Regions from separate parts of the Glutamicibacter arilaitensis Re117 genome, predicted to be linked through region 4. Evidence: riboswitches for the same ligand, from Rfam matches in the RefSeq annotation. Region 4 holds a riboswitch; each other region holds the start of a gene.
What was found. A riboswitch is a leader RNA that binds a small molecule or an ion and turns the genes downstream of it on or off. The one in region 4 is predicted to bind S-adenosylmethionine.

Region 1: it holds a riboswitch for S-adenosylmethionine, as region 4 does, so the genes downstream of both, AARI_RS04000 (O-acetylhomoserine aminocarboxypropyltransferase/cysteine synthase family protein) here and AARI_RS05195 (bifunctional o-acetylhomoserine/o-acetylserine sulfhydrylase) in region 4, are expected to answer to the same signal.
Region 2: it holds a riboswitch for S-adenosylmethionine, as region 4 does, so the genes downstream of both, AARI_RS01695 (ABC transporter ATP-binding protein) here and AARI_RS05195 (bifunctional o-acetylhomoserine/o-acetylserine sulfhydrylase) in region 4, are expected to answer to the same signal.
Region 3: it holds a riboswitch for S-adenosylmethionine, as region 4 does, so the genes downstream of both, AARI_RS14975 (OsmC family protein) here and AARI_RS05195 (bifunctional o-acetylhomoserine/o-acetylserine sulfhydrylase) in region 4, are expected to answer to the same signal.

What each region holds. Positions count from the first base shown of each region.
Region 1 is NC_014550.1:771,785-775,352, reverse strand. Features, by position in the region: gene AARI_RS04005 (cystathionine gamma-synthase) at 1-748, opposite strand, end outside; gene AARI_RS04000 (O-acetylhomoserine aminocarboxypropyltransferase/cysteine synthase family protein) at 745-2,058, opposite strand; SAM riboswitch class I at 2,147-2,237, opposite strand; partial or broken gene AARI_RS03995 (LysR family transcriptional regulator) at 2,470-3,412, opposite strand; gene AARI_RS03990 (DUF1852 domain-containing protein) at 3,535-3,568, shown strand, end outside.
Region 2 is NC_014550.1:270,586-274,153, reverse strand. Features, by position in the region: gene AARI_RS01700 (acyl-CoA dehydrogenase family protein) at 1-1,157, opposite strand, end outside; SAM riboswitch class I at 1,173-1,264, opposite strand; SAM riboswitch class I at 1,531-1,631, shown strand; gene AARI_RS01695 (ABC transporter ATP-binding protein) at 1,638-2,459, shown strand; gene AARI_RS01690 (aliphatic sulfonate ABC transporter substrate-binding protein) at 2,545-3,567, shown strand.
Region 3 is NC_014550.1:3,133,005-3,136,572, reverse strand. Features, by position in the region: gene AARI_RS14985 (SDR family oxidoreductase) at 1-13, shown strand, start outside; gene AARI_RS14980 (L-idonate 5-dehydrogenase) at 27-1,055, shown strand; gene AARI_RS14975 (OsmC family protein) at 1,137-1,688, opposite strand; SAM riboswitch class IV at 1,719-1,840, opposite strand; gene AARI_RS14970 (DEAD/DEAH box helicase) at 1,980-3,568, shown strand, end outside.
Region 4 is NC_014550.1:1,031,499-1,035,066, forward strand. Features, by position in the region: gene AARI_RS05180 (CPBP family intramembrane glutamic endopeptidase) at 1-725, shown strand, start outside; gene AARI_RS05185 (GNAT family acetyltransferase) at 744-1,181, shown strand; gene AARI_RS05190 (VOC family protein) at 1,231-1,875, opposite strand; SAM riboswitch class IV at 2,049-2,167, shown strand; gene AARI_RS05195 (bifunctional o-acetylhomoserine/o-acetylserine sulfhydrylase) at 2,259-3,568, shown strand, end outside.

The sequences.
Region 1 (3,568 bases), 260 kb from region 4:
GCCCGCGGGCGGCCAGGTAGGAATCCTGCGGACCGGAGACCGCTCCCCCGGCGAACTGCTGGTAGCCCACGGCTTCGGCCAGGCTCTGCCCGCGGTGCAGGTGGTCGGCCACGATGACAGCGCCACCGAGCACATCGGAGTGCCCGCCGATGTACTTGGTGGTGGAATGGACCACCGCGTGGGCGCCGAAATCCAGCGGCCGCTGCAGGTACGGGGTGGCGAAGGTGTTGTCCACCACCAGCAGGGCGCCGTGCTCGGCCGCGATGGCTGCCCAGCCGGCCAGGTCGGCGATGCCCAGCAGCGGGTTGGACGGGGTCTCCACCCAGAGCAGCGCGGTGTTCGGGCGCACCGCGGCGCGCACCGCATCCAGGTTGGTGATGTCCACCGCGGAAGAGGTGATCCCCCATTTGCCGTGCAGCTTGGAGATCAGCCGGTTGGTGCCGCCGTAGCCGTCGGCGCCCAGGATGATGTGGTCGCCCGGTTCCAGCACTGCGCGCAGCAGTGCGTCTTCGGCGGCGATCCCCGAAGCGAAGGAGAAGCCGGCGGCGCCGCCTTCCAGCGCGGCGAGCTGGGATTCGAAGCCGTTGCGGGTCGGGTTGGAGCCGCGCGAGTACTCGTGCCCGGCGCGCAGCACGTTGATGCCGTCCTGGATGAAGGTGCTGGTCTGGTAGATCGGCGGGATCACCGCACCGGTGTGCGGATCCTTGTGCTGGCCGGCGTGCACGGCCAGGGTGTTGAAGCCGCTCATGCGAAACTCACTTCCTTGGTGCCGGCGGTGGCCTGGGTTGCGGCCAATGCAAGATCCAGCGATTGGGTGATATCTGCGAGCAGGTCGGCGGGGTCTTCCAATCCCACCGACAGGCGCAGGGTGGAGGTGTTCAGGCCGGCGTCGGCCAGCTGCTGCTCCGAGAGCCGGCAGTGCGTCATGGTCGCCGGGTGGGAGACCATGGTGCGGGTGTCCCCCACATTCGCGGCCAGGGAAATCAGCTTGAGCCCGTCGATCACCGGGGAAACCAGGGATGGGTGGGCCAGCTCGATGGCCAGCACGCAGCCGGTGCCCTTCGGCGCCAGCGCCCGGGCCAGCTCGTGGCTGGGGTGCTCGGGCAACGACGGGTGGTGGATGGCGGCAATGCCCGGATACTCGGCAAGCGCGTCGATCAGCCTGGTGACGCTGCGCTGCACGTGGGCGGCGCGCACCGGCAGGGTCTCGATGCCTGCCAGGATGCCCTGGGCGCTGGCCGGGGCCAGGGTCGGGCCCAGGTCGTGCAGGAACTTGGAGCGCACCAGCATCGCGTAGGCGGCCGGTCCGTGGCGCTCAAGCAGCGACGTGCCATTCAGCCGCACCCGCGGGGCGGCGATCTGCGGCCAGCGGGAGGAATCGGAGAAGTCGAAAGTTCCCGAATCCACCACTACCCCGCCGAGCACCGAGCCGTGCCCGGCCAATCCCTTGGTGGCCGAGTGCACCACGATATCCGCACCGAGTTCCAGCGGGCGCACATTCAGCGGCGTGGCCAGGGTGTTATCGACAACCACCGGGATGTTGCGCTCGTGCGCGATCGCCGCAATGGCCGGGATGTCGGCCACGGTGCACAGCGGGTTGGAGACCGACTCCAGGAAGAACGCCCGGGTGTCCGACTCAATGGCAGCGGCCCAAGCGGACGGATCGGCCTGGTCGACAAAGCTGACGCGGATCCCGAAGTCCGCGAAGGTGTCGGTGAACAGGTCCACGGTGCCGCCGTAGAGCGAGGAGGAGGCCACGATGTGCTTGGGTCCCTGGGTCAGGGCAAGCAGGGACAGGGCCACGGCGGCCTGCCCGGTGGCGGTGGCCACCGCGTGGGCCCCGCCTTCCAGGGCGGCCACGCGCTGTTCGAGAATCGAGACGGTGGGGTTGCCGGTGCGCGAGTAGGTGAAGCCGGCCTGGCGCAGGGCGAACTTCTCGATCGCTTCGGCATGCGATGCGAATTGGTAGGCCGCGGAATTGTGCAGTGGCGGCAGCATCGGGCGGAAGTCTCCGCTCGGGCGGTACCCTGCGTGCACCGCGTCGGTTTCCTGGCTCATGGCTCCTCCTCGTTTCTCTGCGAGGGAGTGCACCGATTGGCATCGTGCGGCGGCACGAAGCACAGTACGCAAAAACGCGTTCGGAACTGCTCCATCGTTCCTGGCATTAGCACCTTTCGGTTTCCCGATGGTTGCTGCGACGTCAACGAGCCAGATCTCTTAGTCGCTCTTGATGGTTTGTTGTTCCTCCATGGTTGGCCATGGGCCGCAAACGGTGCAAGCGTTATCGGGCGGCCGGCTTCATACAAGGCCGCCAGGCTTCATATGACTTCTCGTTGTCATGATGACGCGGTGACCGGCAGCACTTTATGACGCGAAGTTTTGAGATGAATCGGCGTGATGTAGAGGTTTTGCTGGAAGTTTGTGACGATGTGCCGGTGCTCGGTGACCGGGAGTTACGCCACTGGCGGCTCAGCCGAGCACTTCTACCCCGAAGCTGGCGACCACGGTGCGCACTTCTTGCAGGTAGCGCTGGGCCTGGTCGGTGAGCGGGATGGCGGCGTGGTCGATCCAGCCGATTTCGATGCGCTCCTCGATGGCCAGCGGGATGGCCACGATGGAGGGGGTCCAGCTCGTCGCTGATGATGCCGGTGGAGATCGTGTACCCGCCCAAGCCGATCATGAGGTTGAAGATGGTGGCGCGGTCCGAGACCTGGATTTCGCGCTGGCTGGAGCGCGTGGAGAGCACCTCTTCGGCGAAGTAGAACGAGTTGTTCGCCCCCTGGTCGAAGGTCAGCCGGGGCAGGTCTTCGAGGTCTTCGAGCGTGACCTGGGTACGGGTGGCCAGCGGGTTGCTGCGCGAGATGAAAATATGCGGATCGGCCAGGAACAGCGGGTGGAAGACCAGCCGGGATTCGCGCAGCAGCTTGTCGATGACCTTCCGGTTGAAGTCGTTGCGGTACAGGATCCCGATGTCGCTGCGCAGCGTGCGCACGTCCTCGATGATCTGCTCGGTGCGGGTCTCGCGCAGCGAAAACTGGTACTCCTCGGCCCCGCTGGCCTGCACCATCCGCACGAAGGCATCCACCGAAAAGGAGTAGTGCTGGGTCGAGACGCCCAGCAGCCGCCGGGCTGAGGGTCGGCCGAGATATCGATGTTCAAGAAGCTCCACCTGCTCGAGCACCTGCCGGGCGTAGCCCAGGAATTCTGCGCCTTCGGCGGTGAGTGTCACTCCCCTGGCCGAGCGCATCAGCAAGGTGCGCCCCACCCGTGATTCAAGTTCCTTCATCGCTGAGGACATGCTGGGCTGCGCGACGTAAATGAGGTCGGCGGCAGCCGAGATCGACCCCTCCGAGGCGACCGCCACGAAATAGCGAAGTTGCTGCAGCGTCAATCCATTTGTTCCCTGTACCATAGCCAGAGTCTATATGAATCCATAGTTATATCGAGTTACCCGATATCAAGAATCTCCCTGCATGATTGACGCATCGACTTCCCCTCGGCCTGCCCAGGCCTCCCAAATACAGATTGGCCATCATGGCAGACGCATTAAATTTCAGCATTAGCACCA
Region 2 (3,568 bases), 760 kb from region 4:
CCAAGCCCGTCGAAAATCTTGCTGGTCACTCCGATAGCCAACGGCTGGACCACGGTTTGCGCGCGGTTGGCGGCAAGCTCGCAGACCGCATAGCGCTCTTCATCGTTCAACCCCGGATCGCCCAGAGCCGCTTCGACTTCAAGCACCGCTCCGATGACTACGGAGTCAGCAGCGAAGGATTCCGCTGATACTTCGCCCACCAGCTGCAGCACCTGGGGTTCCTGGTAAACAGGGACACCGGTACCGGTGGTGAAGATGCGGGTTCGCGACTGCACCGCACGGCGCAGGTCGTTCAGTGCCGCGCGGGCGATGCCCGCCTGCACCGCCATGAGAACCAGCTGGAAGATGGCAGCTTCGGAGTCATTGGTCTGCTGCGGCATGAAGCAATCCACCGGGACCTGGCGGAACTCGGTGGTCCCGGTTCCGGTCAGCCCCTGGCCGAAGCCATCCCAGTCATCAAGGATCTTCACGCCGCTTCGCTGGGTGGAGACTACCGCAATCTGGCGTCCGGCCAGTTCCGGGTGGGACACGGCAACGGTGGTCCAGTCGGCAAAGATGGTGCCCGTGCAGTAGTACTTCTCGCCGTCGACGACCCAGCGGCCATCCACGAGGCTGGCTGCGGTGTTCAAGGTGCCCAGGGCATTGCCCCCGCGTTCGGTATAGGCGTTGCCGATGATCTGGCCGGCGGCAATGCGCGCGATCCATTTCGTGCGCAGCGCCTCGTCATCCAGCGCCAACACGTTTTCCACGAAGGCGATGTGCGCACGCCACAGCTGTCCGACGTGGGAGTCCGCCTCGGACAGCTCGATGAGCAAACGGAATACATCTGACAGCCGGGCCCCGTAGCCTCCGTCTGCCACAGGAAGTCGCAGCGCGCCGAAGCGTTCGCGATTGAGCAATCCCACCTGTTCGAAGGGAAGCACCCGGTTCAGGTCGCGGTCTTTGGCGTTCGCAGCGATCTGGGAGAACACCGGACGGAAAATTCCAGCGAGCCGGTCGTACTGCTCATCCGCGCTAGGTCCCGGCGTAATTTTCAGCAATTGCCTTGTCGGAAGCTGTTCTTCGAAATTGTCCAGTTCCAGCGCGGTGGCCTGCGAAGGATCACTGAGCTGGTTGAAGTCCAGTCCGTCGGCATTGGGCGAATGGCCAATAGGCATCAAAATTCTCAATTCTTTCCATCGGTCCTGGCGGTAGCACCGTCCCGCGCTTGGGGTGGTTGCTGCGGCGTCTTCGAGCCAGATCTCTCAGCCGCTCTGGATGGGTCGTATCCATTTGTAGCCGTAACAATCGTGCGATTCCAAGCCCCGAAGTCACATTTCGTCTCGCGATGCGCACGGGGTTGGACGGCACTTGCGCGACCTATTGCCGGTGAGACCGAAGATGACTTGCACAGAATTGGCGAATGTCGCCCAAACACGCATCTAATGAAATAAATAACGAAATATCCTCCACATGTGACGTAGTTATCGAATATTTTTCATGTTACGCAAGATTTGCGTTCAATTCGTTCGAATGCCTGTAATGGATGAGTAACCATCCCGAGCGGCCGAGAGATCTGGCTCTACGACGCCGCAGCAACCACCTACGGACTACCCTCCGCAGGCCGGTGCTACCGCCAGGAACGATGGAGATGAATCATGGCTCTTACTTACGCAGCGCCCCCAACGGGGACAAGCGCCGCCTCTTCTGGTGCATTGGATGTCAGCTTCACCGACGTCTCACGCACCTTTACTACCAAGAAGGAAAGCCGCACCGTACTAGCGGCTATCAACTTGCAGATAACCGCGGGCCAGGTCGTCGCGATCCTCGGTGCCAGCGGCTGCGGCAAGTCCACCCTGCTGCGTTCGGTATCCGGCCTGGACCACCCGTCGACCGGTTCCATCCGCACGGGCAACCACGATGTGAACGGCATCAACGATCTGTGCGCCGTCGCTTTCCAAGAACCGCGATTGCTGCCATGGCGATCGGTTCGCGAAAACATTGCCCTCGGGCTGGCACCAGGCACTGAAAAGTCCGCCGGCGAGACGCTCATCGATGAACTGATCGAGCTCACCGGATTGAGCCACGCAGCGCACCTGCGCCCACGGGAAATTTCCGGCGGCATGGCCCAGCGGGTATCGCTGGCCCGCGCATTGGCCCGCCGCCCAGGAGTGCTGCTCCTAGACGAACCCTTCGGCGCACTGGACGCACTGACCCGCTTGAAGATGCAAGACCTGCTGCTGTCCATCCACAAGTCGTTCCCCACCACCGTTTTGATGGTGACCCACGATGTGGATGAAGCCTTGACGCTCGCTGATCGGGTCATTGTCCTGGGCCGCGCCGGCACCACCGGCGCCGCAAGCGTCATCGAGGACCTGTCCTTGCACGCCGCTCAACCGCGTCGGCACACCGACAGCCAGTTTGCCGCACACCGCGCACATCTGTTGCGCCTGCTGGGCGTCGATCCCACCAATCACTAGCCCCATGCGCCTCACGGCGCCTTGGAGTTTTCATCCCAAGTGGCTAGTTTCCACCTCACTTGCACGCACATTATTAGGATTTTCTATGCTTTCGAACCGCTTCACCCGCCGTACCGCATTGTCCGCCGCCGCCCTGCTGCTTGGCACCTCGGCGCTTGCCGGTTGCGCCGGCGAAAACGCTACGGCCGCCAACGCGGACAAGACGCTGTCCATCGATTTCGCTACCTACAATCCACTGAGCCTGGTGCTCAAGGAGAAGGGCTGGCTGGACGAAGCTGCTAAGGAATCCGGCGTCAGCGTTGAATGGATCCAGTCCGCTGGTTCCAACAAGGCCAACGAAGCGCTGCGAGCTGACGCAATCGACGTGGGCTCCACCGCAGGTTCGGCCGCATTGCTGGCCCGCTCCAACGGTTCGCCGATCAAGACCATCGCGTTGTACTCGCAGCCTGAATGGGCCGCGCTGGTGATCGGCAAGGATTCGAAGATCAGCTCCGTGAAGGATCTGAAGGGCAAGACCGTCGCAGCCACCAAGGGCACCGACCCGTACTTCTTCCTGCTGCAGAGCTTGGAAGAAGCCGGGCTCAGCGAAGACGACATCAAGCTGCAGAACCTGCAGCATGCCGACGGGCGTACCGCATTGGCCAATGGTTCGGTTGATGCTTGGAGCGGCTTGGATCCGATCATGGCCGCCGCCGAAGAAGACGGCGCCTCGCTGGTATACCGCAACCTTGATTTCAACACCTACGGTGCGCTGAATGCCCGCGAAGACTTCATCGAAGAAAGCCCGGAACTGGCGCAGCTGGTGGTCGACTCCTACGAAAAGGCGCGTGCCTGGGCTACCGAGAACCCTGAAGAGACCGCCGAGATCCTCGCAGACGTGGCCGGCCTGGGGCCTGAGGTTGCCACCACGGTGATCGAAGAACGCTCCAACCTCGATGTTCCGGCAGCACCTAGCGAAAAGTACACCAGCGTGCTGCTCAACATCGGCCCGACCCTGGTAGCCAGCGGCGATGTCTCCAAGCAGGAATCGGTCGATGAAGCTCTGGCGACCCTGGTCGATGACCAGTTCGCCACCCAGGCCGATGCAACAAAGATTTCCGGAGAATAAT
Region 3 (3,568 bases), 1.8 Mb from region 4:
CGTTGTCGTCTAGCACCCTGTCCAACATGACCTTGGCCGTCGTGGCGCACGCGGCCGGGGACCTGCGCATCGAGCAGATCGAGCTGCCAGCACCGGCAACAAATGAGGCACGCATCGCCATCGCGTACGGCGGCATCTGCGGATCGGACCTGCACTACTGGAGCCACGGCGCCGCCGGGGAATCCATCCTCAAAGCACCGATGATTCTCGGACACGAGATCGTGGGAACTGTCATTGAAGCCGCCGCCGATGGCAGTGGTCCGCCAGCCGGAACCAAAGTTGCGGTGCACCCTGCAACACCAGGGGAGACCGGGGAACCTTATCCGGAGGCCTGCCCGAACCTTTCACCGGGATGCACCTACCTGGGCTCGGCTGCCCGCTACCCGCATACCGAGGGCGCCTTTGCGCGCGAGGTGAATCTGCCCTCCCGGATGCTTCGCGAACTGCCTGCCGGACTGTCGCTGCGCGACGCTGCGCTGGCCGAGCCAGCCGCAGTGGCTTGGCATGCGGTATCGCGAGCCGGCGAGGTTGCCGCCAAGAAGGCGTTGGTCATTGGCGCTGGCCCGATCGGAGCGCTGGCCGTGGCCGTGCTCAAGCGTGCCGGAGCCGAGGAAATCATCGCGGTGGACATGCACGATAAGCCGCTGGAAATTGCCAAGGAACTGGGTGCCACATCCACCTTGCGTGCCGATGACCAGGATGCAATTGCCAAGGTGAACGCCGATGTGGTGATCGAGGCCAGCGGCAATTACCGCGGATTGGCCTCGGCGGTGCGCGGTGCTGTGCGCGGCGGGCGCGTGGTCATGGTCGGGTTGCTGCCTTCGGGAGAGCAACCTGCACTGATTTCCCTGGCGATTACCCGCGAGCTGGAACTTGCCGGGTCCTTCCGCTTCAACGGCGAAATCGACCAGGTGCTTGCTGCCCTGGCCGATGGCTCATTGCAGATTTCCGCGGCGGTAACCCACGAATTCCCGGTGGCCGAGGGCCTCGAAGCCTTTGAAACAGCCAAGAATTCTTCGAAGTCCGGCAAGGTCTTGCTGAACTTCCTCGGGTAGTAGCCCGCCTTTACCGCAAGTGCGCCGCCGCAGCCCCCGAAGCCAGGGCCCGCGGCGGCTACTTGGTTGGTTTAGCGGACGTTAATTGGCCGCTGCAATGCTCACCGCGGTACGCACCGGTACCGGGTTGGCGAACAAATCCAGCACGGGGCAGTGGGCGTCCACTGCCTGGCGCAGCTCCTCATAGCGTTCGGCCGATTCCGGGCCGGCAATCTGGATGTCCAGATCCACAGAGGAGAAGCCCGGACGGATGGCCTTGTCGATGCCGAACAGGCCGCGGACATCGAGGTGGCCATTGGCCACAATCTTCACGTCGTCCACCTGGATGCCAAGGTTCTGGGCATACAAGCGGTAGACCACGACCTGGCAGGAAATGAGTGCGCCCAGCGCGTATTCCACTGGGCTGGCGGCCACGTCGTTGCCACCCAATGCGGCAGGCTCATCGACCTGGAAGGAATGCTTGCCGGACACAATGTTGCTGGCTACCGAATCGAAGCCCTCGCCTTCGACGGTGAACGTCAGCTTGGCGCTTTGCGGGGCGGCTGAAATGCGTTTGCCCCAGCCATGGCCTGCTTCTTGCAGGCGCTGGGCGCGGTCCTCGGAAATGCTGAGGGTAGATGCTGCGTTAGTCATGGGAATTAATCCCCTTTCTGGCGCAAGGGGCGCCATCGCTTACGCACCTTGGCGGTCAAGATGCGTCGAATCTTCACCTGGGGCACCCCGCACAATGACGAAGGAGGGTTGCCGTCCACTCAGCCAGGGCTCAAGCAGTGGAACTCGTGATTCAATGGTTCTTTTCTACCGGCCACGTTGCCTGTGAGTAAAGGGCGGGGTAACTTTTCTTCACTAAGCATCTTGTCGGGGAGCTGGCTAAGATGGAATTTAGCTTTCGGGTGCCCACTGCACGAACAACGAACGGCGAGTATGGAATTCCAGCTGACACTTTCTGCGGCCCAGACACTGGTGACCGAATCCGAATACGACTTGGGTCAGTTCCTGTGCGATTCCGGAAAAGTGCAGATTGCCAACCGGGACATGCAACCCGGCTCCACCCGCATCTCGGCAGTGGTGCTGCGCGATTCGGTGATGGCCCAGCTGGAAATCCACGGGGGCAATATCAGCTTCAGCAGCTTCTGCGGGAAGCATCCAGGTGTGCAGTCTTGCGAGGATGTCGCCGCCTTGCTCATCGAGGTGACTACCGAAGAGGACCAAGGCTTCTACGTTTCTGATTCCGGGGTGGACCCCCACGCGTGGAAACGCAACAGCAAGCCGCAGTGGGAACACACTTTGGACCGCCTGCTTCCAACTATTGTTGATGAGCCGCTGGCAGCCGAAGAACCACTGGGGCTGATCCTCAAGGTGGTCAGTGAACCACGCTACGGCGGCGAGGACGCGCTGACCTTGCAGGCGCGTCCGGCCCGCCAAGGCACCAAGAGCCCGTGGATCCAGACCGGGGTCAGCTGGCGCAGTGTGGCCTTCGACGCGCGATTTTCCAAGAAGCAGCGCCGTGCGCTGGTTGAACTGGACCGGCTGCGCGAGCACGTAGAACAAGATACCTACCGCCATTCCTGGGATCCCAAGGACTGGATCTCGCTGATGAACCTGCCCGGCCAGGACCTGCTGGATGCCTTTGAATCCCTGCGCGAAGCCGGGGTGCAGATCGTCAACGGCGGTTCAGCGGCCAAAGTGCCAGTAGAGTTCAGCGAGCAGCCAGCCCTGGCCCATGTGGATTTGCGGCGCGGTGAATATGGGCTGGTCATGGAAGGCAAACTGCATGGACCAAGCGCAGAGCATACCTACCTGCTGCCGATAGGCAACCCTCCGACCTTGCTGGCCTATGCCTCCAGCCCCTTGCCGAAGTCCAAGCAAATCGGTTTGGCACTCTTTGCTGAACCGGTGACGAAGGAACTGGCGACGTTTATTGAATCCGGAGCGCAAACCGTTCCGCAGCAAAGCATCGAACTTTTTGAACAACAGCATCTGGACCGGTTGCGCCTAATGGCACCGTTGAAAAGCGAAGATGAAAGCTACCCGATTCCGGTTCCAGCACGTCCTAGCCTCAAGGTCTGGTTGGAGAGCATCCAAACTCCACTAACCGTGCGCTATTCGTGGGAATACACCAGCAAGGGACCGCGCCAGCGTGCAGTCGAAAAGGAGATCGCCGATTCGGTCCAGGATAAGCTCGGTGCCCAGGCTTCCTTGGGCCAACTGACTTCTTCGGGTATTTTCCCGTCCAAGGAATTCACCACCTCCGAGTCCATCGACTTCTTGGTCTACGTCTTGCCACTGCTGGCTGAGCATCCCGATGTGGTCATTGATGAGCAGAACAGGCTCCCGAAGTACCGGATCAATCATGAGCCAGCCACCGTCAGTGTTGAAGCTGGGGAAAGCACCGGAGACTGGTTCGACCTGTCGGTGGAAGTGCTTATCGATGAAATCAAGGTTCCGTTCGCCCAGTTGCTGGAGGCCTTGACCAAGCAAGACGAATACCTCATCTTGGATGACCTGACGGT
Region 4 (3,568 bases):
GGTTTGAGATCGTCTTGGTACTTGCGCTGTCCTTGGGGCAAAGCGCGGTCTACTCGCTGCTCAGCTTTGCGGACAAAGTCACCCGGGCTCCATTGCGCGAGCAGACAACGTCGCTGAATAACCAGCTGAGCACCCGGGAATTCTTTGACTTCTCCTACCAGCTGCTGGACATCATCTTTGCCCTGGTTCCAGTGGTGCTGGCGTTGTATCTGATGAAGCGCACTACCGGGAGAACCATCCGCGATATCGGTTTCGATATACGCAAGCCGGGCAAGGACGCGCTGCTTGGAGCAGGACTGTTCTTGGCCATGGGCGTAGGCACGCTGGGAGTCTATGCCGCGGGGCGGGCTTTGGGCATCACGACGGCACTGTCTGCAGCGAACTTGGGAGATTATTGGTGGAGCGTGCCGGTGCTTCTGCTCTCGGCCGTACGCCATGCGGTGCTCGAAGAAGTCCTGATGCTCGGATTCCTGTTCACCTATACCAGGAAATTGAAAATGGGCCCGTGGTCCATCATCATCCTTTCCGCTGTCATCCGCGGCAGCTACCACCTGTACCAAGGTGCAGGTCCGATGATCGGCAACATGCTCATGGGCGTGGTGTTCGGCTGGATCTACCAGAAGTACGGGCGGGTCATGCCGCTGGTCATTGCGCACTTCCTGCTCGATGCCATCGGGTTCGTCGGCTATGCATTGATTGGGCCGGCCATCGGAATCGGCCAATAGTGCCGTTATGCTGGGCTGATGCAGATTACCGAGCTGAGCGAGAAATACCTCCACCAAGCTGTTGACTTGTGGGAAACCACCGGGCTGACTCGTCCGTGGAATGATCCGCTCGCTGACGCTCGACGGGCTTTGCGCGAACCCACCTCTACGGTGCTGGCCATGATCGAAAATGATCAGGTTGTGGGCACTGCGATGACTGGCCATGACGGGCACCGCGGTTGGCTCTACTACGTTGCGGTGGATCCGCGCAGGCAGGGCAATGGCCTGGGCAGGTCCTTGGTGGATGCGGCCAGCCGGTGGCTGCGAGAACGGGCAGTGCCCAAGGTGCAGCTCATGGTCCGCAGCGAAAACGCTAGCGTCATCGATTTCTATGAACCCCTGGGCTTTGAAGACCAGCAGGTCGTTGTCTTGGGCCGGCGTCTGGACCAGTCTGAGGCAAGAGCCGGAAAAGAATGAAGGCGGGGACGCCATTGTCCCCGCCTTCGTGAGTTCATTTTTGAACTTCTTACAGCACCACGGTGCCGGACTCGGTTTCAAAGGTTACCGACATGATGCCCGGAGTGCCATTCGGAGCTTCATATTGCATGGTGACAGCTCCCAAATTGACGTTCTGCGGCTGGCCGAGCCAATCCAGCACCCGTTCGCGCGAACCGGCGATGGCTATCTCGCTGATGGCACCAACCGGTTCAAGCGACTTGGACGGATGCAGGTCCTCAGTACCGTCATCCCATGAGATCAGGTATGGGCACTGCGGGTCGGCGATCAGGCCCTTGATGCCAATTTGCTGCCAGGTCAGTTCGCGGCCATCAGGGAACTTGCGGTTGCCAGGCACTGACTTGCGGCCCAGGCGGTCTTCGGCGCTGGATAGATCCTCCACCGAGACGCACCAGCCCATCCAGCCACCGCCGAGTTCCGAGCGGGCGCGAACAGCCTGTCCGAAGGGTGCCTTGTCGCTGGCCGGGTGGTTCAGCACCTCGACTACTTCCAAGTACTGGCCGTGCTTGAGCGGGAAGATGACATTGCGTGTTCCGAATCGTGGATGCACGCCACCCTTGACGAACTCCAAGCCGAGCGACTCGGAGATTCTTTGCGCGGTTGGCATCAGCCCATCAGGGCCGCATGCATAACTTACGTGATCTAGCCTCATCATGTGCCCATCATGGCAACATGTGATGACAGTCTCTACTTAGGCAACCCTAAGCGGGGTGAATGCTATCGAATAGTCTGCGGAAAAGTCCTCAAAAATACGGAATATGACCGATTGAGTCCAAGATCAAGCGCCTGCATTGCAAAGATCTTCGGTTCTCGGGCAAACTGGATGCAGGTCATGAGTCCCAGTAACAAGCCCCGGCTTACTGGGCGGCAACCCTCCACCGCGGTGGGGTGCCCCGGGTGAAGACCTGGCCCTTGAATGCGCAAGGCATCAAGGACAAGCGCGGGTTACCCCTGGAAGTTCTCTCGATACGGTGCTTCCTGTCGGTGTCTTTTCAGTGGCGTACCCCCATAGTCATGAAACGCTATTTGGAGGAAACCATGAGCAGCAACTGGTCATTTGAAACCCGTCAGATCCACTCCGGCCAGACCCCGGATCCGACAACTGGAGCACGAGCTCTCCCTATTTTCCAGACCACTTCTTTCGTCTTCCCTAGCGCCAAGAGCGCTGCTGCGCGATTCGCGCTGCAAGAATTGGAGCCGATCTACACGCGTATCGGAAACCCGACGACCGACGCAGTGGAAACCCGCATTGCCGACCTTGAAGGCGGTGTCGGAGCACTGCTGCTCTCATCGGGACAGGCAGCAACCACCTTCGCCATCTTGAACTTGGCCGAAGCCGGCGACCACCTGGTTGCCAGCCCAAGCCTTTACGGCGGAACGCAGAACCTGCTCAAGCACACCCTGAAACGCCTGGGCATCGAGGTCACCTTCGTCTCTGATCCGGATAACCTCGATGAATGGCGTGCCGCCGTCCGCCCGAACACCAAGGCATTCTTCGGAGAGAGCATCTCCAATCCGCGTCAGGATGTCCTGAATATCGAGGACATTTCGGCCATCGCCCACGAAGCCGGCGTGCCGCTGCTGGTGGACAACACCCTGGCCACCCCGTACCTGATCCGCCCGATTGAGTGGGGCGCGGATATCGTGATCCACTCGGCTACCAAATTCCTTGGCGGCCACGGAAATGCCATCGCAGGCGTCATCGTGGATTCGGGCAAATTCGACTTCGGCAAGGATGCGGAACGCTTCCCAGGATTCAACACCCCGGATGAGTCCTACAACGGCCTGGTCTTCGCCCGCGACCTGGGTGTCAATGGCATCCTGGGCGCGAATCTGGCCTACATCCTCAAGGCCCGTGTGCAGCTGCTGCGCGACTTGGGCGCCTCGGTTGCACCGTTCAATGCTTTCCTGATCGCCCAGGGGCTGGAAACCTTGTCGCTGCGCATTGAGCGCCACGGCCAGAACGCCGTCGAGGTTGCCAACTGGCTCGAAGCCCGCGGCGAAGTGCGCAAGGTTGCTTACGCAGGCCTGAAGTCCTCGCCTTGGTACGAGCGTGCGCAGAAGTACAGCGACCAGGGCGCTGGCTCGGTCATCGCCTTCGAATTGGAAGGCGGCTCAGAAGCAGGCCAGGCCTTCGTCGACGCGCTGGTGCTGCACTCCAACGTGGCGAATATCGGCGACGTGCGCTCCTTGGTCATCCACCCGGCCTCCACGACCCACGCGCAGCTTTCCGAGGCCGAGCAGGTTGCCGCTGGCGTCAGCCCGGGACTGGTGCGCCTGAGCGTTGGGCTGGAGAACATCAAGGACATTCTGGCCGATTTGGAACTGGGCTTCGCAGCTGTCGGCGC